One region of the Peribacillus sp. YIM B13482 genome, then DNA from elsewhere that is predicted to be linked to it. Evidence: riboswitches for the same ligand, from Rfam matches in the RefSeq annotation. Region 1 holds a riboswitch; each other region holds the start of a gene.
The links. Region 1 has a riboswitch for cyclic di-AMP ahead of ACFX4L_RS16300 (TrkH family potassium uptake protein). Riboswitches for the same ligand answer to the same signal wherever they lie in the genome.
Positions count from the first base shown of each region.

Region 2: linked by a shared signal. The riboswitch ahead of ACFX4L_RS18260 (APC family permease) and the one ahead of ACFX4L_RS16300 (TrkH family potassium uptake protein) in region 1 are both predicted to bind cyclic di-AMP.
Region 3: linked by a shared signal. The riboswitch ahead of ACFX4L_RS23410 (APC family permease) and the one ahead of ACFX4L_RS16300 (TrkH family potassium uptake protein) in region 1 are both predicted to bind cyclic di-AMP.

Region 1 covers NZ_JBHZPF010000034.1:35,263-45,293, forward strand. Annotated here, with positions in the region: gene ACFX4L_RS16280 (ABC transporter ATP-binding protein) at 1-703, opposite strand, end outside; gene ACFX4L_RS16285 (TetR/AcrR family transcriptional regulator) at 821-1,420, shown strand; gene ACFX4L_RS16290 (MFS transporter) at 1,489-2,079, opposite strand; gene ACFX4L_RS16295 (hypothetical protein) at 2,223-2,414, opposite strand; cyclic di-AMP (ydaO/yuaA leader) riboswitch at 2,747-2,889, shown strand; gene ACFX4L_RS16300 (TrkH family potassium uptake protein) at 3,060-4,397, shown strand; gene ACFX4L_RS16305 (potassium channel family protein) at 4,421-5,077, shown strand; gene ACFX4L_RS16310 (hypothetical protein) at 5,127-5,531, opposite strand; gene ACFX4L_RS16315 (STAS domain-containing protein) at 5,670-6,503, opposite strand; gene ACFX4L_RS16320 (class I SAM-dependent methyltransferase) at 6,929-7,633, opposite strand; gene ACFX4L_RS16325 (class I SAM-dependent methyltransferase) at 7,895-8,587, opposite strand; gene ACFX4L_RS16330 (hypothetical protein) at 8,775-8,897, shown strand; gene ACFX4L_RS16335 (class I SAM-dependent methyltransferase) at 9,032-9,664, opposite strand.
Region 2 covers NZ_JBHZPF010000042.1:31,852-41,882, forward strand. Annotated here, with positions in the region: partial or broken gene ACFX4L_RS18220 (amino acid permease) at 1-163, opposite strand, end outside; gene ACFX4L_RS18225 (YjcZ family sporulation protein) at 465-635, shown strand; gene ACFX4L_RS18230 (hypothetical protein) at 711-884, opposite strand; gene ACFX4L_RS18235 (cytochrome P450) at 983-2,359, opposite strand; gene galU (UTP--glucose-1-phosphate uridylyltransferase GalU) at 3,055-3,915, opposite strand; gene ACFX4L_RS18245 (DUF6044 family protein) at 4,089-5,759, shown strand; gene ACFX4L_RS18250 (glycosyltransferase family 2 protein) at 5,775-6,797, shown strand; gene ACFX4L_RS18255 (GtrA family protein) at 6,757-7,212, shown strand; cyclic di-AMP (ydaO/yuaA leader) riboswitch at 7,623-7,766, shown strand; gene ACFX4L_RS18260 (APC family permease) at 7,903-9,729, shown strand; gene ACFX4L_RS18265 (hypothetical protein) at 9,975-10,031, shown strand, end outside.
Region 3 covers NZ_JBHZPF010000080.1:3,570-13,600, reverse strand. Annotated here, with positions in the region: gene ACFX4L_RS23415 (lectin-like domain-containing protein) at 401-2,308, shown strand; gene ACFX4L_RS23410 (APC family permease) at 2,580-4,406, opposite strand; cyclic di-AMP (ydaO/yuaA leader) riboswitch at 4,564-4,708, opposite strand; gene ACFX4L_RS23405 (bacitracin ABC transporter ATP-binding protein) at 4,856-4,978, shown strand; gene ACFX4L_RS23400 (hypothetical protein) at 5,450-5,731, opposite strand; gene ACFX4L_RS23395 (YhgE/Pip family protein) at 6,085-8,295, shown strand; gene ACFX4L_RS23390 (DUF192 domain-containing protein) at 8,892-9,230, opposite strand; gene ACFX4L_RS23385 (TetR/AcrR family transcriptional regulator) at 9,582-10,031, shown strand, end outside.

The DNA.
Region 1 (10,031 bases):
TTAAAAAAACATCATCAAGCGTTTCCGCTGCATATTGTGTTTTTAAAGCCGCCGGGGTTCCTGATGCGATGATTTCACCCTCACGCAGCATCGCCAGTTTATCGCATCGTTCCGCCTCATCCATCACATGCGTCGTGATGATGATCGTCTTATGATCTTCATTTCTTAAACGCTCAAGTTCTCGCCAAATGGATCGTTTCAGCAAAGGGTCCATTCCCACTGTCGGTTCATCCAAAATGAGAATCTCCGGATTTTGGATGAGTGCAACCGCCAGTGACAGACGGCGTTTCATCCCCCCGGAATAATACGCAACCCGAACGTTCAAGTCACTCGTCAACTGTACGATTTCAGCTGCATATTGAATCCGTTCCCTTCGTTCCTTTTTCGAAAAACGGTATAGCTTCGCAAAAAACTCGAGGTTTTCAGCCCCCGTCAGATCTGTATATAAAGCATCGGATTGTGCCATATAGCCGACATCCATTAACAGTGCTTCATTTGGCACTTCATGATCCAGAACCGTGACTTTACCAGCATCGGGCTTAATCAATCCGACAATCATTTTAATCAAGGTCGTCTTTCCGCATCCGGATGGACCTAACAAGCCAAAAATTCCACTTTTTTCAATATTCAGGCTCAATGGCTGAATGACCTTTTTATGATGAAAACCCTTAGCAATTCCTTCAATAGAAATCGCATTTTTCATTGTACACACATCCTCCCTCTTTAATTAACACGGTGTTGAGTGTATCATCATTCTAAGGTAGCTTTTAGTCTAATACAATCAACACATTTCGAAAAATGTTTAGTGAGGAGACATTCAATGGCGGAATTTCATGAGGATATGGTACAGAAGAAGAAAAAGCAGATACAACATCATTTTATTGCACTCGTTGAAACAGAGGGGTTCCCACATGTCTCAGTGAAGAAAATTGCAGAGCGCGCCAACATTAATCGGGGCACATTCTATTTGCATTACACAGATAAATATGAATTGATGGATCACTTACAGCAGGAATTGTTAAATGAACTTCAAACTCGAATTACTGCCATTTTGCCGAAAGAGGCTTTTTTGGCCCTCCATCAACAACAACTTTACCCGCCTTTCGTAGCAATTTTTCAATTCATCAGTGAACATGCGCACGCATTAAGGGCCATTCTTGGAGATAAGGGAGATCCTTCTTTTGCAAAAAAAATAAAGCTTGTGTTCGGTGAAGTACTATTGGAGCGTTTGATCAGCCAGCATCCAGCAGCTAAAGATGAAGCATTCCGCATGTATATGCACGCCTTCATGACATCTGCGATTTTAGGCGTTATACAGGAGTGGCTGGAGAATTGCGAAGAGCAAACGGCGGAAGAAATGGCGAAAATTCATTTTCAAATCCTGAACTTCATCAGCCAATTACGGACATTCATTCAATGAATTTTTATAAAGGCATGTTCCATTTACATGCCTTTAGGATAATAAAATGGGATAATCCCCCTTTAAACTTACATCTTTTCCCCCGCTTTGACCTCTCCCCTTCCAACCTGATAATACCTGCTCTTCGAGGCCTTCATACTAAGCATGGACAATAAAATGGATATAGCAAGCATGATCATTGAACCTGAAATCACCACGAACCGAATCGAAATGAACTGAACTGAAACACCAACAATTACGGTAGTGATGATGATCAATAAAGCTTCTAACAAGCCAAAAACACTTCCGACCCTGCCCATGATTTCCACGGGAATATTATTTTGATAAAAGGTTTGAAAGCCTGTGTTGGCAAACGCCAATGAAAGGGCAATGATGAAAAAACCGATGGCGGCCATTGAAAAGGAATTCGAAAAGGCATAGACCATATAACCTATCGAGACAAACAAAGATCCAAGACCAATCATGTACGAGATTTGCACTTTACTGATGAATACGGCATTGACTATAGCACCCGCAATGATACCTGCTCCGGCGATGCTTACAAGGAATCCGTAATCGCTGTCCGACAAAAGGAGTATGGCCTTGGCAAACGCTGCTTCTTGGGAATCGATGGCCGTTTCCATCACCACCATGCAGCTGAATAAGAAATAAATAAGCATAATTTTCAAAACAAAAAAACTCATTCAAAATTAAATGAGTTTGAAAGCAAAACAAGATAGGAATTTTTCGCTCAGCGTTCCCGAATAAGACACAGGAATGACATAATTGAATACCGTTAAATGAATGTTTGGATTCAGTTGATTTACTTTAGGGAAAACAATTTTAAAAACGGATTCTTTTTCTTATCCGTTATCCTTAACTCATTCATTATGATTTGGTCCTCATGATCGGCTATCCATTTCCTTAGTGCATCTTTATCCTGGCATTGTGTTAAATATGTCTGGCCACCCTTGCCTGTAGCGTTAATAACATATCTATTGAACGTCTTCTCCATAATTGCCCGCCTTTTTTATAAAATGTCTGAAACCTTTAAATACGAATGCAATGACTTTTTCTTTATGCTTTTCAAAAGAAAAATAATTTATATATATTAATAACATTGATTGGCAATGACCTGTTCAGCTAGAAAGTGTTGAATCAAGTACACCGAAACTGTTATCATAATCGGATTAATCGAACCTATCATAATGTGCTAACTAATATTTGTCAATACGTTTTATCAATGTAAATAAAACGTAAATTTTCAGTTTTATTAAAGAAATATTTTTTTACAATTTAGGGGTTTACAACTGCTAAATGTTGGGAGTAGAATACGTTTATCAATTTAATACATTTCGGCCAAAACTCAAAGGAATTGAGTACGGAGGACCCAATCATTTGGGGTTAATTCTGCCATGCAGAAGGGATGAGATCAGCTCTTTCGCCATCCTACCCGTCAGCTAACTTCGTCGGCTAAAGCGAAGGAGGTCATAAGACCGCCTATTTCGGGAGCTTTTTTTTGCACGCTTTTTGTGACAAAATAGCTGTTCGATGATTACGCAGGTCTTTTTATTATGCTAAAAAAGGATTTGATAAAAGGATTGATGGTTAAGATATTCATACAGTTTTACACATGTCATTTTTAGGTAGGGATGATCAATTGATAAAAGCAAAAAATTTATTGGATCCGCCAAAAATCCTTGTACTCGGCTTTGCCACCCTGATACTTATTGGGGCCTATTTGCTGACCCTGCCGATTTCCACTGAAAATGGGAACGGCCTTGCTTTTCTGGATGCTTTATTCACCTCAACCTCCGCTACATGTGTAACAGGACTAGTCGTAGTGGATACGGGAACGACCTTCACCACTTTTGGTGAATTGGTCATCTTAACACTGATTCAGATAGGCGGCTTAGGATTCATGTCATTTGCGACGTTTTTCTTTTTCCTTTTAGGCAAAAGGATTTCTTTAAAAGGCAGGTTACTCTTGCAGGAGTCCTTAAATAATCTTTCCATGGCAGGTATAGTCAAGTTAGTAAAACGGCTTTTAATTTTCACGGCCATCATTGAAGGCTTGGGTGCCCTTATCTTATCGATTCGCTTTTCTTTTGACATGCCAATCGGCAAAGCGATCTATTACGGGGTTTTTCATTCCATATCGAATTTCAATAATGCCGGTTTTGATTTAATGGGAGAATTCAAGAGTTTGACCCCTTATGTATCGGATCCATTCGTAACCCTTACGGTCGCCTTCCTGATCACGTTTGGCGGAATAGGTTTTATCGTGATGAATGAACTATACGAATATCGTGATACCCATCGTTTATCTTTACATACGAAGGTTGTTCTGATGACTAGCCTGACACTTACAATCGCCGGCGCAATTTTAATCTTTTTATTCGAGTTCGGTAATGCCAAGACATTGCAGCCTTTATCTTTCATGGGTAAAACGTTATCGTCTCTATTTCAATCGGTTTCACCAAGGACGGCCGGCTCCAATACGCTGAATATCCCTGATTTGACTCAACCCACAATACTGCTCATCATTTTCTTGATGTTCGTTGGGGCTTCACCCGGATCGACTGGCGGCGGGATTAAAACAACCACATTTGCGACGCTTATCGGAACGGTCTGGTCACAGATTAAAGGAAAGGGTGATGTGGTATTATTCCGGCACCGCATTGTGAGTGAAACGATCTTTAAAGCATTATCCGTTACATTCATTGGCGTATTCATGGTTTCAATCATTTCCATTCTGCTGACCATCACTGAAAGCGGAAGTGACTTCTTGATGATTTTATTTGAAGCCACTTCAGCATTTGCCACCGTGGGACTTTCAATGGGTTTGACCCCCGAATTATCACCGGTTGGCCGGATGCTCATCATTTTCACGATGTTTGCAGGCCGTGTGGGTCCTTTGACTTTGGCCTTCGCCATCGCTATGAGGCGCAAACCAGATCCGTTCCGACGTCCAAAAGGGAAAATCATGATTGGTTAAACATAAATGAAGGAGTGTAAAAGATGGGAAAAAGACAATATGCCGTGATTGGTTTAGGCAGATTCGGAACCAGTGTGGCCCATAGATTATATTCGGCTGGCCAAGAGGTATTGGGTATTGATATCAGCGGGGAAAGAGTCGAGAATGCGGAACTGAGCGTTACCCATGCAGTCATTGCGGATACGACTGAAGAAGAGACATTGAAATCCATTGGAATCCGCAACTTCGATTGTGTCATCGTAGCCATCGGAATTGATATGCAATCAAGCATTTTAACTACCTTGCTTTTAAAAGAGCTTGGGGTCAAAAAGGTGATTGCCAAGGCCCTTAATAAAAATCATGGTCAGGTGCTCACTAAAGTTGGAGCCGACTGGGTCATCTATCCTGAGAGGGATATGGGGGAACGGGTCGCGAACCAGCTTCTGTCCCCTAACATGCTGAACTATATTGAACTCTCTAAAGAATACAATATCGAGGAAATCATAGTCCCCATGAGCATGAAGGGAAAAAGCCTCAGGGAGCTGGATTTACGCGCAAAATATAATATCAGCGTCATTGCCATCGTGAGTAATGGGGAAATTATCATAGCACCATCACCCGATCAGGATATCCATGAAAAAGATATGCTTTTAGTAGTTGGCAATAAAGAAGATCTAGCCGTCTTTGCAAATATTGAATAATGGATCCCCTTCTCGTTTCCGGTTCTGGCTGTATGAAGATGAACTAAAATCAGCCGATTAAGAATGATTCATCATAGGACTTCGTGTCATATATATCGATTCCTATAAATTCCCTGCAGTCAGGATCTGAAAAGAGAAACACTAATTTCTTGGCATCAGGATGAGTAACTGACCGTTTTACAAGTACATCATTCAATCTTAAGGAATAATAGCTTTCACCATCAGCTGTAATTCCTATTGTGAATGTAGGCATCTCATCAGCCAGACCTTTAATTTTCAAGGCTGTTTTACCTTCCAATTCAATTCCTATGATTGGAATGCCTTTGCCGAAATCCAGAATGATATCCTCGTTAAGCGGGAGCTCGTCCGTTTTTGTAATGGTGTGCTTCAATGGTTCGGCTAAATAGATATAGCCCATACCCGCATCATCATCAAATGTCATATGCCTTTCCATAGTTCCACCTCCCTTTTCTGTAGCGGTTTCATTTTTATGTTTACCCATTCAAGAAGGCCGCTTTATGGCGGTCTTCTTGAATGGATTTTATACTTTTTTCACTAAAACGAACATTCCCCTGCCATGAATACGTATGTATTATTTAATGGTATTGATGGCTTGGGCAAGAGTGGATTTTATCATCACTTTATCAAAAGGCAGTTGAAGCTTAACAGCAGTCTTGGCTATTTCCGGCCGAAGTCCTGAAAGGGTTGTCCGGATTCCAATCAAAGTTAAGGATTCAATCAATTGTGACAGTTGGTGGGCGGATACACTATCTATTGCATGGACTCCCGATAGGTCAATGAAAAGCCTGGTGACATTTTTTTCAGCGCATTTTTGTAATGTGTTTTCAAGCAAGGACATGCCTCTCGCCGTGTCAATATCACCGATCAGGGGAAGCAACGCCGTGTTATCTTTAAGGGAAATGATAGGCGAGCTCAATTCATCGATCGTTGCCTGCTGGGCTTTCATAATTTTATTGGCATATCTATGATTCGCTTCCGTAAACCGCTCCATCACTTCACTGAGCACCTTGACCACTATCCGGTACCAGGAGTTTATTTCCTCCTGTGTATGTTGATCTCCATGCAATGCCACGAATTGATCAATATAACCCAAGTATTGCTCTTGCGTTCGAAAGAACTCCCTCAATATAAAATAGATGGGTGTGTTTAAATGCTGCTCATCCTGACCGATATCTTCAATCCACTCACCAAGATGCTCAAAGTATTCCCTTTCCTCTGTATCAAAGACCTGAAAGAAACGTAAATGGAATTCATTATTTTGTTGCTTAAGCTTTTTAATTACTTCGGGATCAGGTGAGCTATAAACCCCCGCCTTATCATTTTTATTCAATGTTGCGTACCAATCCTCAGTCAATTGTGCTGCAACACCTAATAAAAATGAATATAGTTCTTTATTTCTGTGCATAAATTCCCCACCTATTTATTTTTTTATCATCCCAATTGGTCTCAGCAATCGATAAATCATCGCTACTGGAAGACTGAAATCAGCATTGTAAGGGTATTGAAAGTTAACGATTCAATCAACAAAGGAAGCATCGAAGATCCCCCCAATGGTCCCCTCTTTCCATTTACCTTCCCAGCTATTTTTGAAACCATACAACTGCCGATTTTTTAAAAAAGGATTCTTAAAAACATCCATCTATTATTCTGGTCATTTTATTGTTATAGTTTGCCATTTTTATTTTTTGTTAACAATTTAACCTTCATCCAAACCATTTTCTTTTCACGTGAAAAAAGGACCTGCTCCCAGTTCCTCCGTTTAGTGGCATTGAGCCGCACTATCCATAACCTTTAAACCATCCGATCACCATTTCGCCCATCTAATGATCATTACTTTTTCATAAATAAAGCCGTCCATAAACCTTGCACCCCAAAGGTTTCATCAGATTCTTCCTTTTTCCTCATTTTACGTATTTCCACCACTTCAAATTCCTTGAAAATCATTCTAAGTTTTTCTTCAGTAAAACCTAATCCGCCTTTAAGACTTCTTTGCCTATATACCTCCCAATCCGAGATGTCGGCACCACCTAATATGCCGCCTTCTACAAAACAAGTAATCGAATACAATCCCTTAGGCCTTAACGCCTTTTTCACCATCTCCAAATAATTGATCCTTCGATGTGGTGCGATATGATGAAAACAACCTGAATCATATACGAAGTCATATTGCCCTTCCTCAATTTCCAATTCAAATATATTCCTTTGAATGAAGTTCACTTGGACTTTCTTTTCTGCCGCTCGTTCTTTTCCCCATTCCAGGGCTTCCTTTGAAAGATCAACCGCATCAACAGAACAGCCCTTTTGAGCTAGGTAAATAGCATTTCTTCCAGGACCGCACCCAAGCTCAAGAACCTTTCCAGACCCAAGCAGCTCACTATCAAAGTATTGAACCAAATTCTCATCAGGGAGATTTCCGAAAAAGGGAACCCCCTTTTCCCGGTCTTCATAAAAACCATTCCAGAATGCAGTTGGCTCACGCAATAACGAATCAAGCATGTTCAATAGATCTTCATAGGTTGTAATCGTCTCCGACAAAACCATCACCTCTTCCCATTATATCCCACAATTTAATTATACCGATTTCGCCCGGCGGCCATGTAACAGCTGCATCGTTACATATGACGTAAAGCTAACAAAGTCGCACTCAAACTGCCTTCTGATTGATAATACAACATTACTTAATAACCGTTGATCAGCTCAATATCCATTAGAAAGGCGAGAAATGATAGACAACGGTGCTCCCATACTTACGCTCCTTGATAGAAACAACCCATTATCAACATTACGGACAGGTTCCTATTTTTTAGCTACCAAACAATAAAACTCATCTCTATTATGTATCCTGATGTCCTTGAATCCGCATTGTACCAAGCTACTTTCTATCTCCTGGATTGAATACAGTTTAAAGTCCTTCGTTTGCTCCATCATTTCCATATTAGTTTTATCCATAATTGATAAAAATAACATTCCATGCGGTTTTAACACTCGGTATGCTTCACATATGCCTTGATCAATATCATCCCAAAAATAAATGGTATGGACGGTGAATACTTTATCAAAAAAGTCATTTCTAAAAGGTAAGCTTTCAATATTGGCTACCTGTATATCCACCACCCCATCGTACAGATACTTCCTATTCCTCCTCATTGCTTCTTTGACCATCTTTTCGGAAATATCGACACCATAATTTCTGCCAAGAATATTCACTTGAGCCAATCTAGTTAATGTGGAGCCATTTCCCATTCCGACTTCCAGAATTTTTTCGTTTCCATTACTATTCAATAAGCCAATTGTCCAATCATTTATAGTATGGTTCCCTCTCTCCATATACCTGCCCACCCATTTGGAGAGAGGTCCTTTCGGATTTTTCAATTGACTCCCAATCCACTTCTGAAACATGCCTCCACCAGCTTCCTCAATATTATTGTTCTTTACCATCACTTTGGCAGCCATAACTATAACAATCAAAATGGCAAGACTGACAAACAAATAAATCCCCCTTAGATGAAAAAAATATCCCACCCGATTAAGAGAATCCACAACTACCTCTCTATAACAGAGCTTCCGTATCTCCAAGAAAATAATAATAGGGTTAAAAATAATACTGATGGCAGTAAGCATTGAAAAGATATAATCATGGCCAATCATTTGCATACTCATAAAGGATGTAATAACGATGATTAGAAAAACCAAGGAAGACTTAATTGGAATTTTCTGTTCTATACATCTATTTAAAATAAGCCAACCTAAGGCAAAACAAACAAAAGGTATGATTGATGAGTATATGAACGATGATTAATAATCATTCAGATTACCAAATCTATATGAGTACTGTAAGTTCATTAACATTATAAAAATATAAGGTTATAAACCATGATGAAGAAAATAAACTTCGTTGAGCCCTTCCATTTTTCAGAATGATTTTCACACCTTTTAGGTCTTTACTCGTTCTATCCGTTTACTGATAATTATCTTTCTATACATTCCATTTAGCATGATCGATCGATCTTCTTCCATTTTCATATTTTTTTCATGTCTACTGAACAAGTCTTCAAACCTCAAGCCAATATCTGTACCTAAAAATCTAATGATGGGTCTCAGAAGCTTTTTGGGTAATGAAAGCCGTTCATCTTTAGAGATAAACTTATCGAATATGATTATTTTACCCTCGCCTTTTAAAACCCTGATCATTTCCTGAAGACATTCATTTGCATCAGGTACGACGGAAAGGACCAAACTTCCAACTATATAGTCAAACGATTCATTATCGAATTCCATATGCTGTGCATCCATCTCCAGGAAAGTGATCGATCTATCCCCATATTTAACCATCGCCTTTTTTAGCATATCAGCCGAAAGGTCTATCGCCGTTATCTCAAGGTCAAGGTGCTTGATCAACTCTAAATCGGCACCCGTTCCTACGCCCACAAACAGAACCTTTGCATTGTCATGAAATGATATCTCTTCAAATATACTTTTCCTGGCTTTTAAAAAGAGGGCACTGAAGGTTTTGTCATATATTGGAGACCAAACCTTATAAATTACTTTATTCCACCAATTATTCAACATCCATACCTCCCCGGCCTCTTACATACTTCTTCTATAAAGCATATGAAATCCCTTCCAAGCGGATATGTAAAGTTCATTCAGAATGCGATGTTTCCTTCCACGATAACGGTCAGGTATGCCATATCTCTAAAAAACTGTTCCCACTATTGGTTTTCTTCCTTAAATCATCATAAGTTTGCTCCTGCCGTGTCCGACATTAGGTTTCCCTGTATTTCTTTCCATAAAGAACAACCCTCCAAATCTAAAGGCCATACCTTTTTAAACACAGACCTTACACCTGCAACCATTTTAATAAATTACCTTGACTGTCATAGTAATACATTATAAGATATACCACAGGAGGTGAGGATTTGGTTCAACGACA
Region 2 (10,031 bases), on a different contig from region 1:
AACAAATACTAATCGATAATAATAGAACTGTGAGGAAAGGGATGGCCATAAGGTAGCTTAATATCAGATCTGGGGTCAAATAGGATAAATACACACCACCAAATATACATGATGTAGTTAAAAATATTCCATTAAGTGGGATACCCTTTTGGGTTGTTCTTAGAAATGCCTTAGGGGTTCTTTATTATCTAAAAGTATTTGAATTTTATGAAATAAATTAAGGAAAGTAGTATAATAAGTGATTTTTTAAGAGTGGAATGAAAAAATTATGTGGGCAATTTTATTTAAAATAATCGGAGGTTTTTGGAAAAGCCGATTTTGCATACATTCCGAAAAAAATACATATTGAACAAGAGACGAGAGTTAAAAAAATTATCTTAAAACGCATTTTCACTGTCATTTTGTTTGGTAGTGAATAAGATGATGTAACCAGTTCAAGTCCTTCTATAAAAACGAATAAGGAGATGTCATATATGTCAGATTGTGGTTGTGATGGCGGTTTTGGATTTGGCGGAGGTTTCGCCTTTATAGTCGTTTTGTTTATCCTTTTAGTGATTGTGGGAGCTAGCTTTTGCGGCGGAGCTGGATTTGGCGGCGGGTACGCCCAGGGTTACGGTTATGGAACATACTGCTGAATAACAAAAAACCGACCTTGATAGGTCGGTTTTTCTATAACATATAAGGTTTAGAGCAGGAAATGGCTAATGGGACTACTCGTTCTCATATAAAAAGGGGAGAGGAAGCGGCTGTTGGTCTTCAGATTCTTGTACCGGATCAATTTCCCTTATAAATTCTAAATAACCGGTATATACCTGCGAGGCCATCCCTAAATATTGTAATTCAGTGTGGATGATACCCATCTTTGGTGAATGGTGCATATACATTTTTCAACCCTCCTTTCAAAAAATAGGCCAGTCTCTTAAAGGAGATAAAAATGTTTTGTTCATGGGGAATCATTCATATTCATTTAAAAGTTGATGATTCAGGTGCAAAGGCTCGCTTCTCTTTCTTCTACGACCATGCGCAGCCCACGCTTAGGCCTGAGCGTAAGGGACGGAAGTGGGGTTACTTCATGATGGTCAGGTGCAAGCTTTATCCTATATCGTTGAGAAATGCAAGCCAGGACAAGCACTGCTTCCATCATGACAAAATGATTGCCGATACAAACCCGGGGTCCTCCGCCAAATGGAAGGTAAGCGAACATAGGCAGGTTTTTCAAAAAGTTGTTTTCAAATCGTTCAGGAATAAAAGAATCCGGTTGTTCAAAATACTTTGGATCATGCTGCATCACATAAGAACTTATTATAATCATATCGCCTTTTTTAAAGTGATATCCTCCTATAACGACATCCTCCTCCACATCCCGGGATATCATAAAACTTGGCGGGTACATTCGAAGTGTTTCTTGTATGATATTTTGAGTGTATGGTAATTTCATGAAATCGTCAGGGCTGGGTGTCCTACGACCAATTATGCTATCCACTTCACAGAAAAGCTTAGATTGAATTTCAGGATTCATTGAAAGTGCGTACAGTGCCCAAGAAAGAGCATTTGCTGTCGTTTCATGACCTGCAAGAAAAATGGTCATTAACTCATCACGTAAATGATGGTTTGTCATTCCTAATCCGTCTTCGGCATCACGTGCATCCATCAGGATTCCAAGCATGTCTTCATGTTTTACTGTGTCGGTCTTCCGTTTTTCAATAATTTCGTAAATCACTTTATCAAGGCTTTTTATCGCCTTTTTATATTCACGGTTGATTTTAGTTGGTACCCATAATGGCAACCGGAAAATCGATCTCATCCTTTTGACTGCAGCTTTTAATACAGTGTCCAGCGGTTTCCCTACAATTTCAGAGCCATCCGTGAATTCTATGCTGAACATGGTCTTGCTGACTATCCCCAGAGTGATGTCCATCATATCCTTTGTAATTATCCGTTCATCATTATGTTCCCAAGTTGATATATAAGCCATTGTGATATCAATCATATCCTTGGCATAATGGCTAATATGATTCTTTTTGAAAGAGGGCTGAATAAGCCTTCTCTGGCGCATATGAAAGTCCTTTTCACTTGTAAGCAGACCTTCACCAATAAGTGGTTTTAAAGCTTTGAGGTCCTTTGATTTGACGAAGGATTTTTGTTTTGTTACTAGTATTTGTTTTATTAAATAAGGGTTGGAAACGAGGTAAACATTTTGGAATGGTCCAAAACGGAATTTTGCGACCTCCCCATATTCCTTGGCCAATCGGGTAAGAAAGCCAAGGGCATCTTTTTGAAACTCCTTTGTATGTCCGGAAATCAGCCTTCCATTTGGCACTTTTTGAGAATTGCGGAAGACATCATCAGTGTGACTCAATGTTGTTTGACCCCTTTCTTTTAAATAGTTACGTATATTCATTCTATGAGGATAAGCTAAATCTGTTTGGACAAGTCATAATGAACATTTAAATTTCTTATGATACGGCTATATATAGGAAAAGAAGGGGAGTCAGCCTGCATTTAGCCATAAAAAAAACTCTGGATAAAAACCGCCAGAGTTTTTTTGAGACTAGATTCAGAAGATGTGGGGTAATTTCCCGGTAGAGGAAACTCCTTGTTGTGGATAAGGAGGATTCAATTTCTTTCTTGATCGTCCCCATGCTGGAAACGATCATTTTTTTCATTAATGGGTCCACCAAATAGGTCATTGATTTCCTTAACTACACTATCTAAAAATTCATCGGTTATTATCGGATTATTTTTTTTATGCATGTGATTCTCTGCAATCCTTTCTGGATCTCATATGTTTGATATACCTTATCAACATAACCTCACTAACAATAAATTATTCTTTTTCTGTTCAAAATTTTCACTTTGATTTGCCATTAATAAACAGTTTCATATTCATAGATCTTAAGCTTTTGGTACGGGAACATGTTATTGGGGTCATATTAAAATGTATCTGGAGCTGACTAAACTCAAAAAATCTTTCCATTGAATCAAAAATGCAAGAAGTTAAGAAAATGACCCAATCACATCTTGGTAATTGGGCATAGGCTTTTATGAACCTTATTAAGGAAACAACAGTCTTAAATAAGATATTAGCTGATCGCGAAGTTCAGGTCGTTTCAAGGCGAAATCTATTGAAGCTTGAAGAAAGCCGAATTTATCCCCGACGTCATATCGATTTCCCTCGATGATGTACGAATATATTGGTTCCTTTTCCAGCAAAAGGTCTAAAGCTTCGGTAAGCTGGATTTCCCCCTTACAATCGGGCTGTACGGTTTCAAGGGTTTCAAAAATGGCAGGTGATAAAATATATCGGCCAATAATAGCCTGTGTTGATGGAGCCTCCTCAACTTTTGGCTTTTCCACTAAGTTTCGTACCAGAAATAAATCCTCATATTGTTCTTGGAAATTTACAATCCCATACTTTGAGACAGCGGCAGGTGACACTTCCTTACACCCGATAATGCTCGCTCGAACCTTGTTATACCGTTCCATTAGCTGTTTCAAGGCTGGGACACGACTATCCACGATATCATCACCTAATAGGACGGCAAAAGGTTCGTCTCCGATAAAAGTTTTGGCACATAGAACTGCATGCCCCAGACCTAATGGTTCCTTTTGTCTTACATAGTGAATATCCACCATATTGGAAATGTTCTCCACGATTGTAAGCAGATCATTTTGTCCTTTCTTTTGTAGTAGCATTTCAAGCTCTATGGATTTATCGAAATGATCTTCAATGGCACGTTTGTTTTTCCCCGTAACGATGATAATATCTGTAATCCCTGATTGTACCGCTTCCTCGATAATATATTGAATGGTCGGCTTATCGACAATCGGCAGCATTTCCTTTGGTTGAGCTTTTGTAGCAGGTAAAAATCGTGTTCCTAAACCGGCTGCTGGAATTACGGCTTTCTTTATCATAGCCTAGCCCCTTTTTAAGGTTCTTTTATTCCGCTTTTTGTTCTACCCTTCATTTTATGTAGTCATTGGTTGACCTATATCAAAAAAAGGTGAAAATAAATCCCTGAAAAAGAATAGATTTACCATTGAAGTAAATATTATGGATATATGAATTTCGTCAAGAGGTGTATATTTTGCCAATTGAAAATCAAGAGCGAAAACAAATCCTTTTTGCTTTACTCGTCATAATTTTATATCTCTCTCCTCTACTCATCCTTGGAGAAAATGCACATATTCGTGTACATGATAATTTGGATTCCAACCTTGCCTGGTATAAAGTGCTTTCAGAAAGCGGTGAGTTATTTGGTTCAATAAACGCCAAAATTCCACAGATTATGAATGGGCTGCCCCGAAATGCGTTTGGCAGTGAATTCAGTATTATCGTGTGGCTTCATGCCCTTTTTCCGACAATGGTTGCATATGCAATAAGCCAGGCATTAACAAGATTTATTGCTTTCTTTGGTATGTATATCCTATTAAAAAAACATTTCATTACAGGGCGCCAATCGGGATGGATTAGGGTTGGAACATCCTTAGCCTTTGCCCTTACTCCATTTTGGCCATCGGGAATGCTCAGCACGCTTGGGATGCCGCTAGCCCTTTGGGCTTTTTTGAATATCCGCAACAAGGACCACTCGTGGAAGAATTATTTGGTCCTTACACTTTTACCTCTATATTCAAGCATCGTACTTGGCTTTTTCTTTTTCCTGGTTGCAATGGGCCTTCTTTGGATAACGGATGTGATTAGGAGAAAAGGTTGGAATTTAAGGTTTTTTCTTTCAATCGTTTATATGACCTTCATTTTTGGTCTTGTGGAGTATCGTTTGATTGCTTCTTTCATTTTTGATTCGGAGCCAAACAGCAGGGATGAATATTTTCACGCAAGGCTACCGCTCGAGTGGGTCATTAAGCTTACTTTCAAAAATTTCGTTCTTGGACATACGCATGTCATGACTGTACATGCGCTTATCATCCTGCCGATTACAGCTTTTGCCCTTTATATTATTTTGATCAAAAAACTGTGGAGACAGGAAAGGGTTTTTGTTTTTTTGTTCGGTTTGAATTTTATGCTCTCCGCATGGTATGCATTTTGGTTTTATAAAGGCTGGCTTCCTTTAACAGAAAGGTTCCATACCTTGGATACTTTTAATTTTGCCAGATTTCACTTTTTAAGGCCGATGGTGATTTACTTGGGGTTTGCCCTCGCCATAAAAATCATCTGGGAACACAGTGAATTTGCTAAGAAAACCCTTTTAATCTTCATTGCCGTTCAAATCATGGTTTTAATGGGTTTCAATGAAGAAATCACTAACAATAAAAAACCATCTTTTAAAGAGTTCTATGCAGAAAGCCTTTTTCAGGATATAGAAGAGCATATTGGCCTCCCACAGGAAGAATATCGGGTTGCAAGCATCGGTCTACATCCTGCTATCGCCCAATTTAATGGGTTTTACACGCTCGATAGCTATAACAATTTCTATCCGCTTACATACAAACATCAATTTCGTCAAATAATTGAAAACGAATTGGCAAAGAATAAAAACATCAGAATCTACTTTGATGAATGGGGAGGACGTTGTTACCTATTTGCCGATGAGCTTGGTAAGCATTATATGTTCAAAAAAGGCTCGAAGAAAGAGTTGGATAATTTGGAGATTAATGTAGATGCGTTTAAAGGATTAGGCGGCAAGTATATATTTTCTGCCGTACCAATCAACAACGCGAAGGAAAACGGGTTGGAACTGGATAGGATTTTCACAAAGAAAGGGACCGTTTGGAAAATTCATTTATACAGAGTCATTTGAAAAGGGGGGGATATTGTGAATTCACCGATAGTGACGATTGTTGTACCTTGTTATAACGAAGAAAGTGTTTTGCAGGATACCATTTCCCAGCTTTGTGGATTGGTGAGGGGTTTAGTCGAAGAAAATGTTGTGTCTGGTCAAAGTAAAATTCTATTGGTTGATGATGGAAGTAAAGATCAAACATGGAAGATCATATATAAGGAAACGATTAACAATGAATATGTTCGTGGACTAAAGCTTTCACGGAATGCAGGCCACCAAAATGCACTCCTTGCCGGATTGTTTACAGCCAAGGAAGCCTCGGATTGTGTGATTTCAATTGATGCAGATTTACAAGATGATATTCAAGTCATCCCTGAATTCATTCGGAAATTCACTGAAGGATGTGAAATTGTATATGGCGTCCGCCAAAAAAGGGACCTTGATTCATTTTTTAAACGAACATCTGCAACTGGCTTTTATAAAATGATGAACAAAATGGGGGTCAACCTTGTCTATAATCATGCAGATTTCCGGCTAATGAGCAAAAGGGCGATCGTGGAGTTGGAACGATTTGAAGAAACGAATCTTTTTTTACGGGGAATCGTCCCGCTTATTGGGTTTAAGACGGACTCTGTTTATTATGACCGCAAAGAAAGATTGGCAGGGGAAACGAAATATCCATTTAAGAAGATGGTTGCTTTTGCTCTTGATGGCATTACTTCCTTTTCAGTAACACCGATCCGGCTTGTATTATGGCTAGGATGTCTTTCCTTTTTCATTAGCTTACTTTTTGGGTCATACTTTTTATGGTTAAAGTTTTTTGGGCAGACCGAAACTGGTTGGACCTCATTAATTACCTCCATCTGGTTGATCGGCGGACTCCAGTTGATTGCTGTCGGCTTGATTGGGGAATATATCGGTAAAATCTATAATGAATCCAAACGCCGGCCTAAATATATTGTGGATCTGGATTTATTTAATCCGCTCGATTTAAATAAACGGGAGCAACTAGATAATGAACGGACAAGTATTGAAAAACTATCTAAAACACACTAACTCCTTTATCCGCTTTTTATTGGTTGGAATGGTCAATACAGGGGTTGGACTTTCCATCATGCTTTTTCTCATGAATGTTCTTGAATTATCTTACTGGATCTCTACCTTTTTCGGCAATGGTATGGGAGCAGTAACGAGTTTTCTGTTGAACAGGACTTTTACTTTTAGAAGCGATATAGATTGGCGGAGAGGGGTTGCCCGTTTCTTTTGCGTCATCCTGATTTGTTATTCCGCGGCTTATTCTTTAGGACAAGCCATTGCAGGATCCTTGGAAGCATCCGTTCATTTTTCCATTCAGCAAAATGTGGCTGTACTTATCGGAACAATCTTTTATACAGTACTGAACTATATTGGCCAGAAATACTTTGTCTTTAAAAAAAGCAATTTGGGAACAATTCAAGAAGGAAGGAACTGATTAGAATCAAAGAATGCCCCTTTGGATGGAAATCAAAGTGGATTTCAAGAAGCGAATTTTTGATTTTCAGCGTGGAGTTTATATATTGCAAACCTATCCAAGCGGGGGCAGATCCTTTTAATAAGAAAGGTGAACCGTTAATAAATTAGAGATTTAAACAGTTTCGTAATTCGGTAATTTTCCCTTTTAAGGACCCACCGTTTTTGTTCTTTCATTTCTTAAAAATTGATTGGGAAGTTTCTCTTTTTTAACAAGTTATTCACCTTTTTCCTACCTTCGAATCATGCACTTGGATGACTTATGTTATATACGTCAGAACAAAGCCTCACTTAAAATAAATTATTATTTTACTGTGCAAAATTTTCATTTACTTTTCCATTTCACGGGAGTATGATAATCAACAGTTTCGTATTTCTAAATCGCTTAAACCTTATGGTACGGGGGGTCCGGTATGGGATTATTTTAACAATCCAAGGGGTGAATCCTTTCAAGGTAGGGCTACTCTTAGGTCCGAATCCGACAGCTAACCTCGTAAGCGTTATATGAGAGGGAAGGTGGAGCTTGTTAGACAAAAAAGTGGATGTCTACAGGTCTATTTAGTTATGACTTGTGGGCATTTTTCCATTTTTTTTGTTTTTTCTATAGCTGGGTAACATAAACTTATAACTTAAAAATGGTGGTGAATTCTTGATGTTATCTTCTATAAAGAGGTTTTTGATCGGGAGACCTTTAAAATCAAATGCACTAGGTGATCAAAAGCTTAACAAAACCAAGGCTTTGGCGATATTATCTTCTGATGCTTTGTCTTCGGTTGCTTATGGACCGGAGCAAATATTAATCGTTCTGATCACGGTCGGTGCTGCGGCATTCTGGTATTCCATACCCATCGCCATCGGAGTATTGTTACTGTTGGCTGCATTGATCTTGTCCTATAGACAAATCATTTTTGCTTATCCTCATGGCGGGGGAGCCTATGTGGTTTCAAAAAACAATTTAGGTATCAATCCAGGGTTGATAGCTGGAGGATCCTTATTGGTCGATTATATTTTAACTGTAGCTGTAAGTGTTTCTGCAGGTACGGATGCTATCACGTCCGCCTTTCCCGGCCTTCATGCATATAATGTAGGCATAGCCATCGTTTTTGTATTTCTGCTTACCATCCTTAATCTAAGAGGGGTTACGGAGTCGGCCTCTGTTTTGGCCTATCCGGTGTATCTATTCGTTTTAGCATTGTTCATCTTGATTGGTGTAGGAATTTACAAAATCCTGACAGGAGGAGTCTCACCGGAATTACACGCGCCAATCGGGACTCCAGTAGCGGGCATCAGTTTATTCATACTGCTAAGAGCATTTGCATCAGGAAGTTCCGCATTGACAGGAGTCGAAGCGATTTCCAATGCGATTCCGAACTTTAAAGACCCAGCTCCGAATAATGCTGCAAAAACTTTAATAGCTATGGGTTCCTTACTGGCTGTATTATTTACGGGAATCGTATTCTTAGCCTACTATTTAAGCATTGTTCCTAGCGCAGAGGTAACGGTCGTCTCGCAGATTGCTGAAGAGATCTTTGGTCGGAATTTCATGTATTTCTTCATTCAAGGTACGACTGCATTGATCTTGATTCTTGCTGCCAATACTGGCTATTCCGCTTTCCCCTTGCTTGCGGTGAATCTTGCAAAAGATAAATTCATACCAAGGGCGTTTACGATTAGAGGGGACCGATTAGGATATTCCAATGGAATTATCATACTAGGACTTGCATCCATCATCTTAATAGTCGCATTTGGGGGACATACAGAAAATCTTATTCCACTTTATGCGGTAGGGGTATTTATTCCATTTACGTTTTCCCAGACCGGGATGATTGTCAAATGGATACGCGAAAAGCCAAAAGGCTGGATCATGAAATTAACCATTAATTCAATTGGTGCCACTATTAGTTTTATCGTCACGATGATATTCTTTTTAACCAAATTTACTCAGGTTTGGCCTGTTTTGATTTTTTTACCTATCATCATTTTAATTTTTCATCGAATTAGGAAGCATTATGAAGCAGTCGGAGACCAGCTAAGGATTACAACTTGTGAGCCCATCTTGCCAATAGAAGGGAATATCATTATTGTGCCTGTGGCCGGTATAACTCATGTGGTTGAGAACTCTTTAAATTATGCTAAATCTCTATCAGCACATCAGGTCATTGCCGTTTATGTTGCTTTTGAAAGAGAAGATGAAAAGAAATTTGAAGAAAAGTGGAAAAAGTGGCAGCCAGATGTTAGACTCGTCACACTAAACTCTTATTACAGGAGTATCATACAGCCATTAACTAAATTCGTGGATACAGTTGAACATAAAGCGAGTGAATCCAACTATAAAGTTACGGTAATAATCCCGCAATTTATTCCGAAGAAAGGCTGGCACAATATTCTTCATAACCAATCAAGTTTACTGATTAAGGCCTACTTGCTTTATAGAAGAAATGTAGTTGTTGCGACAGTTCCCTATCATTTGAAGAAGTAAGTTCCATCATCTAAGAAAAGAAGCAAACCTACATATGGTTTGCTTTTTTATTGGGCTCTGTTCGTATATTATTTATAATCTCATAATTAAAAAGACAGCACTACGGCTGTCTTTTTTCAAACTAACGCCCCCGATATAATAAGATCATTCATTAATAACTCATTAATTTCACAATAACTATTATTGCTCAGTAAGGTGCAAGGATACTTCATCTTTCATAACATATAGGCTACTGGATTTTGCATTTGCTAACTAGAGTATTTCACCATAATCATATTGGTGTTAGCCTGGGTAAATGCATG
Region 3 (10,031 bases), on a different contig from region 1:
CACCTGCTATATGATACGACCTAGGCTCGGCCGCACACGCACCCTTTAGTTCCACAAGAAAATGCTGCCTTAAAGAAAGCTCCGATCTTCAGCTAATGCACCCTTTAGTTGCAAGAGGTGGTGGCGGTTTTTACCTGGCTCACCTCGAACCTCTGTAAAAATAGAAGTATCAAATGTCCCAGGTTGAGTAATTTTTCCTAATTTTATATTTTTTGCTATTTTTTTACAAAAAACATGTTATTATTCAAGTGTGCTTTTCCAAAATATGCTTTTAAAAGGAGTTAGGAAATGACATTTAATATTAAAGCGTAATTTTATTTCTCTACCCTTAAATTCTCCATGAAAAAGGATGAATTTTCGTAAAACATTCAAATAATCCTTTATGAAGGGAAGAAGGCCCATGGGAACTATGGATTCTAAATCTGTCGTGGAAAAAAAGGAGCAAAAAAGTCAATATCTTGATATTCGTGACATATGTAGCATAAATGGCTCTGCTAAATTTGACCCTAATACTAACATTACAACCTTAACAGAAGCAATAAATTCTCAAGCAGGTGCAATTGCTGGAAAAACTGCATTTGATATGAGACACGATTTTACTCTCGTAGCAGATATATACCTAGGATCTAAAGGCAGTGGAGCTGATGGTATTGCTATAGCGTTTCATAGAGGATCAATTGGTTTTATTGGTTCAATGGGCGGAGGCTTAGGGATTCTAGGAGCACCAAATGGGATAGGGTTTGAGATAGATACGTATTGGAAAGCCTCTTCAGATGAAACAGGTGATTCATTTGGGCATGGTCAAATGAATGGAACACATGCGGGATTTGTAAGTACAAATCGAAATACAAGCTACTTAACAGCCTTAGCGCCTATGCAAAGAATACCTGCACCGAATAGTAAGTGGAGGATTCTAACTATTAATTGGGATGCGCGTAACAACAAGCTAACAGCAAGGCTTCAAGAGAAAAACAATGATGATACTACTAGATCTGCTAGTCCAAGATATCAAACATGGGAGTTATTAAATCCTGCATTTGATTTAAATCAGAAATACACTTTTGTTATCGGTTCAGCTACAGGGGCTGCTAATAACAAGCATCAGATCGGAGTTACTTTGTTTGAAGCATACTTTACAAAACCAACTATAGAGGCAAATCCTGTTGATATTGAAATAGGCACAGCATTTGATCCGTTAAACTATGAACCAATTGGACTTAAAGCAACTGATGAAATAGATGGAGATATAACAGATAAAATTACTGTAGAATTTAATAACGTAGATACATCTAAACCAGGTGCATATCGTGTCACATATAAAGTATTAAATAGTTATGAAGAAAGTGATGAAAAGACAATAGAAGTCGTAGTATATACGAAACCAACCATAGCTGCACATAATGTGGCGATTAAGAAAGACTTAGCATTTGATCCATTAAACTATGAACCAATTGAACTCAAAGCAACTGATCCAATAGATGGAGATATAACAGATAAAATTACTATAGAATCTAATAATGTTGATACCTCGAAACCGGGTAAATACCATGTCACATATAAAGTACTAAATAGTTATGAAAAAAGTGACGAAAAAACAATAGAAGTCACTGTATATACAAAACCAACTATAGAGGCATATGATGTTGATATTGAAATAGGCACAGCATTTGATCCGTTAAACTATGAACCAATTGGACTCAAAGCAACAGATCCAATAGATGGAGATATAACAGATAAAGTTACTGTAGAATCTAATAATGTTGATACCTCAAAACCGGGTGAATACCATGTCACATATAAAGTATTAAATAGTTATGAAGAAAGTGACGAAAAAACAATTATCGTTATGGTACCTGTTATTGATGATGGATGGGAGAATGGTGATCCGAAAGGATGGAAATTCTTCTCTGGTGAATCAATTATCCTAGAAGAAGATGAAGAAAATGCTTTAAATGGAAAATGGGTATTTTTTTCAGATAAACATGTAGCCATATACAAACAAGTGGAGTTGGAAAACAATATCTCTTATCAAATTACAGTATATGTTAAACCAGAAGATGAAGGAACTGTGGCACACCATATTGTTAAAGTATCACTAAAACCTGATTCTGCTAGTGGAGAAAGTCAAGAAATTCTAAATACAAGGTTACTTGGTGCGGAGCAAATACAAAAAGGATACAGAAAGTTAACAAGTAATCCATTTATACCAACAAAAATTGAACCCTACAAAAAGCCAATAATAGTTATTGAAAACTTTTTAGCAGGATGGATAGGTGGAATTAAAATAATTGTAGAGCCTACAAAGTAAGAATTGTAAAGTTTATTTAGTAATAGACTTAGAAAACGTGCCTAAAAATATAAAAATTGGTTTTAATAAATATATTAAAAAAGAAGAAACACAGAGATTTATCACCTCTGTGTTTCTTCAAGTTTTCTTCACCGTTAGCTCCATAAAAAAAGAGCTGTCAAAGCAACTCCCTTATTGAAGTAAAGCACCCGTTAGTTCAAGTAGAAGAAGCTTAATAGCTCCGTTTAATACTTAATTTATTAAGAAATACATAAATTGAAGTCCTCCTTTTTTATTTTTTCAAATGATAAGGTACAGTTGTTACTACCACGTTTCTCCGATACAGTAAGAAGGCCTTAATAAGAAAACTTGATTGATTGTGAAGAATATTGTGCCAGCCTTTTTTGGGAATAAATTGTGGAATGACAACCGTTACCCGATAATTCCCTTCCCTTGCTTTATGCTCTACAGTATCAACAAATTTGGTAAGTGGGTTGATGATACTTCTGTAATGAGAGTGCAGTGTCACCAGTCTTACATCAGGTTGCCATTTCTTCCATTGTTCTTCAAACTTCTTCTCGTCTTCTCTTTCAAATGCAACATACACAGCAATAATTTGTTCAGGAGAAAGAGATTTAGCATAATTTAAGGTATTCTCTACAACATGAGTCATGCCAGCAACAGGCACTATCATAACATTACCGTCAATGGTCACAGATGGTTCACAAGTTGTAAGCCTAAGTTGGTCTCCAACAGCTTCATAATGCTTTTTAATTCGATGGAAGAGAAGGACAATGATAGGTAGAAAAATTAGGATTGACCAAACCTGTGAGAATTTTGTTAAAAAGAACATCATTGTGACCGTGAAACTAATAACAGCACCAATCGTATTAACTATTAGTTTTGGAAGCCACCCCTGAGGCTTCTCACGAATCCATTTAGCCATCATTCCTGTTTGGGACAATGTAAATGGAATAAAAACTCCAACTGCATAAAGTGGGATTAGATGCTCTGTTTCTGCCTGAAAAGCAACAATTAAAAGTATTGAAGCAATACCAAGGATGATGATGCCATTTGAATATCCTAATCGGTCCCCTCTAACTAGAAACATCCTTGGAATAAACTTATCCTTTGCAAGATTCACTGCCAACAACGGGAAAGCCGAATAACCAGTGTTCGCAGCAAGGATTAATATCAATGCTGTAGTTCCTTGAATAAAGAAGTACATGAAATTCCGTCCGAAAGTTTCTTCGGCAATTTGGGAAACAACGGTTACCTCTCCACTTGGAGAAATGCCATAATAATAGGCTAAAAATACGATTCCTGAAAACAGTATGGCAAGCAAGGTTCCCATTGCCATTAATGTTTTAGCCGCATTATTTGGAGCTGGGTCTTTAAAGTTAGGAATAGCATTCGATATGGCTTCAACCCCTGTTAAGGCCGAACTTCCTGAAGCAAACGCCCTTAAAAGAATAAACAAACTGATTCCCGCCACAGGTGTACCTATTGGGGTGTGTAATTCAGGAGAAACTCCTCCAGTTAGAATATTATAAATACCCACACCAATTAATATAAACAACGCAAAAACGAATAAGTAAACGGGGTAGGCTAATATTGAAGCAGACTCCGTTACTCCTCTTAAATTCAAAATTGTAATAAGAATTACAAATACAATGGCAATTACCACATTATAGTTATGTAAAGTGGGAAAGGCAGATGTTAAAGCATCGGTCCCAGCAGACACACTTACAGCAACAGTTAGTATGTAGTCTACCAATAGGGATCCTCCAGCTATTAAGCCTGGATTTACACCTAAATTGCTCTTTGAAACCACATACGCTCCACCGCCATGAGGATAAGCAAAGATGATTTGCCTATAAGACAATATGAGAGCTGTTAAAAGAATTAATACACCAACTGCGATAGGAATTGAATACCAAAATGCTGCTGCACCTAACGTAATCAATACTATCAAAATTTGTTCAGGACCATATGCCACTGATGATAGAGCATCAGAAGAAAGGATTGCTAATGCTTTCGTTTTGTTAAGTTTCTGTTCTCCTAATTCATTGGATTTCAAAGGTCGTCCAATTAAAAGCCTTTTTATGAATGGAATCATTAATCACGCACCGCCTAATATATCTATTGGTTAATTTTTACCCTTATCAATAGTAATTACTCAAAAAAGAAATAATTTTACATGCATAAAAAAGTGCCTACAAGTCATATTTAATAGACCTGTAGGCACATCACTTTTCGTGTGTCACAAGTTCCACCTTCCTTCTCATTTAACGCTTACGAGGTTAGCTGTCGGATTCGGACCTTTGAGTAGCCCTACCTTGAAAGGATTCACCCCTTGGGTTAAGTAACAACCCACAAAAATGGTTCCCCCGTACCTAATGGTTTCAGCGATTTAGAAATTTGAACTGTGATTATAATACTCCTGTGTTCAGAGAATGTAAATGAATTTTATGTAAAAGATTAAAACCGAGGATAACGGAAATGTTAGTAGTACATATTAGTTCATGCTTTAGTATTTTTGATTTCTAACACGAAAGGAGGATTTACATGTTCAAAGATAATAGTCCCTTTTTATCTGATGAATTTTTAGATGAGTTAGCTAAAGACATTAACCAGCAATATGGAGGTCCCACAAAAGAACAAATTGCAGAACCCATAAACAATGATTAGAATATAAGTCCACAAGAAAGTACCTTTAGATATTGAACTCATACCATTGTGTATGTCCTCACTTTTTCATTAAACTGCCCCGTTAGCCATTCATGAAGCGCAAAAATCAGCGCTTCACCACAGAGAATGAAAATTGGTCTCTATGTCGATAATGTTTTAATGGCTGGCGAAGAAGGCCTTTGAACTATGGTGCCTTTGAGCCCATCCGTTAGTCTGACTCCGATGACCACGGTGTACCACCGACTGTCGCGCCCTTTATGGGTAGCACTCATGGGAGATTAATCCTTTTTTGGTCGTCGCGCTAGCCTCTACTTAATTTTCTATAATTGGAGGTTTTTGTTTAACGATTTACCAAACTCAATCAGATCACTCATAAGGCTCAGCCTTTTTTTTAAAAGCGTTTTTACTGGGTCTATTTTATTGTGGTTTTTTCTGGATTTTGTGCTTTTTTAATTTTCATGGGAGTTCGATTCACTTATTTCTAGTATATTCTGGAGTATCACAGAGTGGACATTCCTCATATTGCTTTTCCTTTGCTAGAATAAAGTAAATCCCAAGAATAAAAGTAATTATTAAAATGACACAAATTACCCAAAACATCAAAGGATATTGATAATGTACTGTTACTGTTGTAACTCCTGAATTCATATCTGTTGTTGTTATTGTATTCTTAACAGGGTCATAAAGCATGTCTACTATTAAGTATGTTAGTAAAGATGAAAGAGTAAGAAAAATTCCTATCGCACGTTTCATCATTTTCACCTCCTAAAACCGTTAAACTGTATACAGTTTAACGTAAAAACAAAATCCTTCTTCAACTCCCTCAGTTTATACGACTTTCTCACCAATACTCGCTGAATCGCAGGATTTCATCACCCTTGAATTTAAGTTCACGGTAAAATCATATACATAATGAGCAGCTTCCGGAACATGTAAACGTGGGCTAATCGTTTCCAGACGGTGAATTGGGCGAATTAAAAAAATTATTAAAAATGGAAAAATGAAGTCTAACACCCAAGGACATCTTATAGTAAAATTAGCTATGAAATTAGGGTCCTACAAAATATATTTAGTACTAGAAACAATGGGGGATAATATAATTGAATATGATAAGAGGCGAGTGGAAAAATATTTTCAGCCATCGCAAAACTGGGTTAACATTGATAGTCATTCTTTTTGTACCGTTGCTCTATAGCAGCATTTTTCTATCCGCTTTTAGAAATCCTTATTCTAAAACTGGAGATCTTCCAATTGCAGTAGTAAATGAAGATCTGGGATCAAAATTTTCTGGGCAGAATTTACAGTTAGGAAAAGATTTGGTTCATGATTTGAAACAGAATCACTCGTTTAAATGGAAATTTACCAATAGTAAAGAAGCGTTTAAAGGATTAAAAAATGAAGATTTTTACATGGTAGTCGAAATTCCAAATGATTTCTCTAAAAATGGAGCTACCTTGTTAGATAAACATCCTAGTAAAATGGGCCTGAGATATTACACAAATCCGGGGAAAAACTATACTGCATCAAAGATAGCAACCTCTGGAATTAGTAAAATCAATGAGAAAATATCAAATTCTATCACAAAACAATATGCAGTCACATTATTTAATAGTTTAAATGAAGTAGGCGAGCATTTACAAAAAGCAGCTGAAGGAGCGAATAAAATAGACCAGGCTGCCAACAAAATTACAAATTCCTCCAAAACACTACAAGACCATTTGCAGAGTTTAGCTGCTGGTACCGTCTTATTTAAAGATGGTACACAAAGTTTACGCAATGGAACTCAACAATTTCAAACGGAAATTGGTCAATTGTCTAACGGGGTTCAAACACTTAATAGTGGTATGGATAATTTAGAAAATGGCTTGGGTGTCCTTAACAAAACTGGTGAAAATCTCGCCAAAGGTTCTAAACAATTAGAACAAGGAGCTAATGATCTTAAAAGAAACCTACAGCAGGCACACCAAGGTACAATTGAAATTCAAGACAAAGTTGACCCACTATTAATCGCGTTGGGGGATATATATGAAAGACAGCCTGAAATGATTAGTCAACTGAACTCCTTACAACAAATCCTTCAAGGGCAGAACCAACTAGTTAAAGAACAAAAAAGGATTATCCTTAAAAGCAAAAGTCTTTCTGAGGAAGAAAAACAACAGTTGCTTTTGAATTTGGATACTTTCATGTCTCTTTCCACTGCAGATGATTTAAAACAAGAAATTACGGAATTCGAGTCTACGATGTTAACCGTTTCACAAAATTCACAGCAAGTGCAGAGTCAACTTGATCTGTTTGCAAAAGGACAACTATCGATGTATGAAGGCGCTAATAAATTGGCTGAAGGGCAACATACCCTTAGTTCAAATCTAGGGACATTTAACAAAATGTTAGCCGAAGCACATAGTGGTGCTAACAAATTAACAGATGGAACTCGCGCTGTTTCCGACAGTATATTAAAAATGGACAATGCAAGCAATCAATTTGCAAAAGGGATTGAAAAACTTAACTCTAGTGCCAATCAGTTTAGTGAAGACTCTCAAAAACTTGCAGATGGTTCCGCATCAATATATAAGGGATCTTCCCATCTATCTGACGGAACAGGTCAATTACATTCTTCGTTACAATCTGGTGCTACAAAAGCGAATGAATTGAAAATGAATGATAAAAATTACGACATGTTGTCTAATCCAATAAAGTTGGAACCACACAAAATCAGTGAGGTAAATGAATATGGAGCTGGCTTAATTCCTTATATTTTGTCTATTGGTTTGATGGCTAGTGCATTAATTTTCTCTTCTAGTTATCAACTTAAAGAAACACCGTTAGAACCAACATCCGGGGCTTCTTGGTTCCTCAGTAAGCACAGTGTTGTTATTGTGGTTAGTTTGATTCAATCCATTCTAGCAGTTACTATACTTATCCAGGGGATGGGTCTAGAAGTTAAAAATGCATGGGGCTTATATCTATTTACAATTTTGACGAGTCTTACTTTCCTATCTTTGGCGCAAATGCTCTGCACCATTTTTGGAAAAATAGGACAGATTATTGGATTCATTCTACTCTTATTGCAAATTGGCGGTAGCTCAGGTACATTCCCTATAGCGTTAGCACCTCCATTTTATCAACACATACATGCATTCCTTCCAATGACGTATGCTATAAAAGGATTTCGGGATCTTATCTCGATTGGAAATGATCTACATGATGTATGGAGCTATGCGCTAATGTTAGCCGTGTTTGGATTTGTCTTGAATGCTGGTACTTACTTATTTTTTGTTCTTCAATTAAGACATAAAAAAAGCATCTCTGCCGCTTAAGCAAATCTTTGGTTCTGGTGCAAAAACTTCAAGACAATTGCAATTAATCTCTAAATCTTGGACATACTGATACTATTACTTTTTTCATATTTTACTAATGACTCAGTTGCTTTAGAATAATGTTTGATCAAATTGATACTAATAATCTTGATACACGAACAAAAAGAAAGAGCGTGTTTTGAAAAAAAAAGAATGTTCAAAACACGCTCTTAATATATTCAATTGAATCGTTCTTTTATATAAAAGTTTGATTGATCATTTCTGTGACCCTTATTCAATTAAAGGGCCCTATTGTTGAACAAAGATCAAACAGCACTGTTGAACTAACCTGCCTTTAGCTAAATTAGAATATGGTGGACTTATTTTAGTATGGCCTTTCACGAATATGTTTTCATACAAAAAGGCTGCCGCAGCAACCCCTGTTAATGAACTAAAGCACCTGTTAGTTTAAGTACATTTCTTCACAATTTTTTCAGTAATATTAACATAAATATCCATTGAAAAATCACCTCACCTCTAAGAACTAGTGGTGAGGTGAGATCAATTCAATCAAACTTTACATAATCCCCTTCTTTGATTTGATTCTTTTCAAACCATCAAAGATTCACCTCAATTGCATAATGATAAGAAAGTTCTGGATCATAGGTAGGACAACATTTATCCTCTTTACAAGGCTCCATATCAAGTATTTTTAGAATTTCCCCATCTGAATCAATAAAAGCAATAGATGAAGGAATGAATGTGTTTTTCATCCAAAAGCCACCATATATTTTTTCCGAATACACAAATAACATCCCCTCATTTTCGGGTAATTTTCCAACAAACATTAAGCCCTTTTCTCTTTTTCTTTGAGTATCTGCAACTTGAACGGGTAATCTAGTTTCCCTGTTACCACTGAGTATTTTTATCATTTTTGTTTTTATACTATTTTTCATGTTCACTCACCTTCGATTATTATTATAAGCAGGAAAGAAAATTGCTGTCTTTTTAAAAGAAGTTCATGAGATTGAAATTTCCTTTTTTCGAAAAAACGTCTTTTCCCCTAATAATAAAAAGAAAGAAAGTTGGAGATAAAATGCAAAAAAGAAGAAAAAAATAACTAGGCAAGCTCCTTTTCACTTCACACAAAAAGTTGATAAACCAATCCACGGAATAATCTCCTTCTTGATTCAATTTAAAACTTTATACACAGTTTTAGCCATACCTAGCCCCCATAGAGACTATTAGGCAGAGGTTGCATTTTTAGATATAATAAATGTTACATTCACATACAAAGGAGAAAATAAATGAATAAGGTAGATAAAACACGCGAACTTATTATTCAAACTTCCTTAGCCTTATTTAATAAAAAAGGCTACAGTCAAACTTCTATACAAGATATTATGAAAGCAACAAGATTACCAAAAGGAGCAATATATAGACGATTTGAAAATAAGAACGAAATTGCTATTGCTTCATTCGAATATTCTGTAAGCATTATCTGGAATCATTTTTTTGAAGCTACAAAATCTAAAGTTACAGCAACAGATAAATTAATAGCAATGTGTCATATTTATAAAGATGCTGTTAATAATCCACCTGTTGATGGCGGATGTCCTCTACTTAATACGGCCATAGAAACTGATTTTGGATTTCCAGAACTTCATGATAAAGCTGACGAAGCCCATAATCATACTTTAATTATCATACAATCTATCATTGATGAGGGAATTCGTTCAAAAGAATTTCTTCAAGAT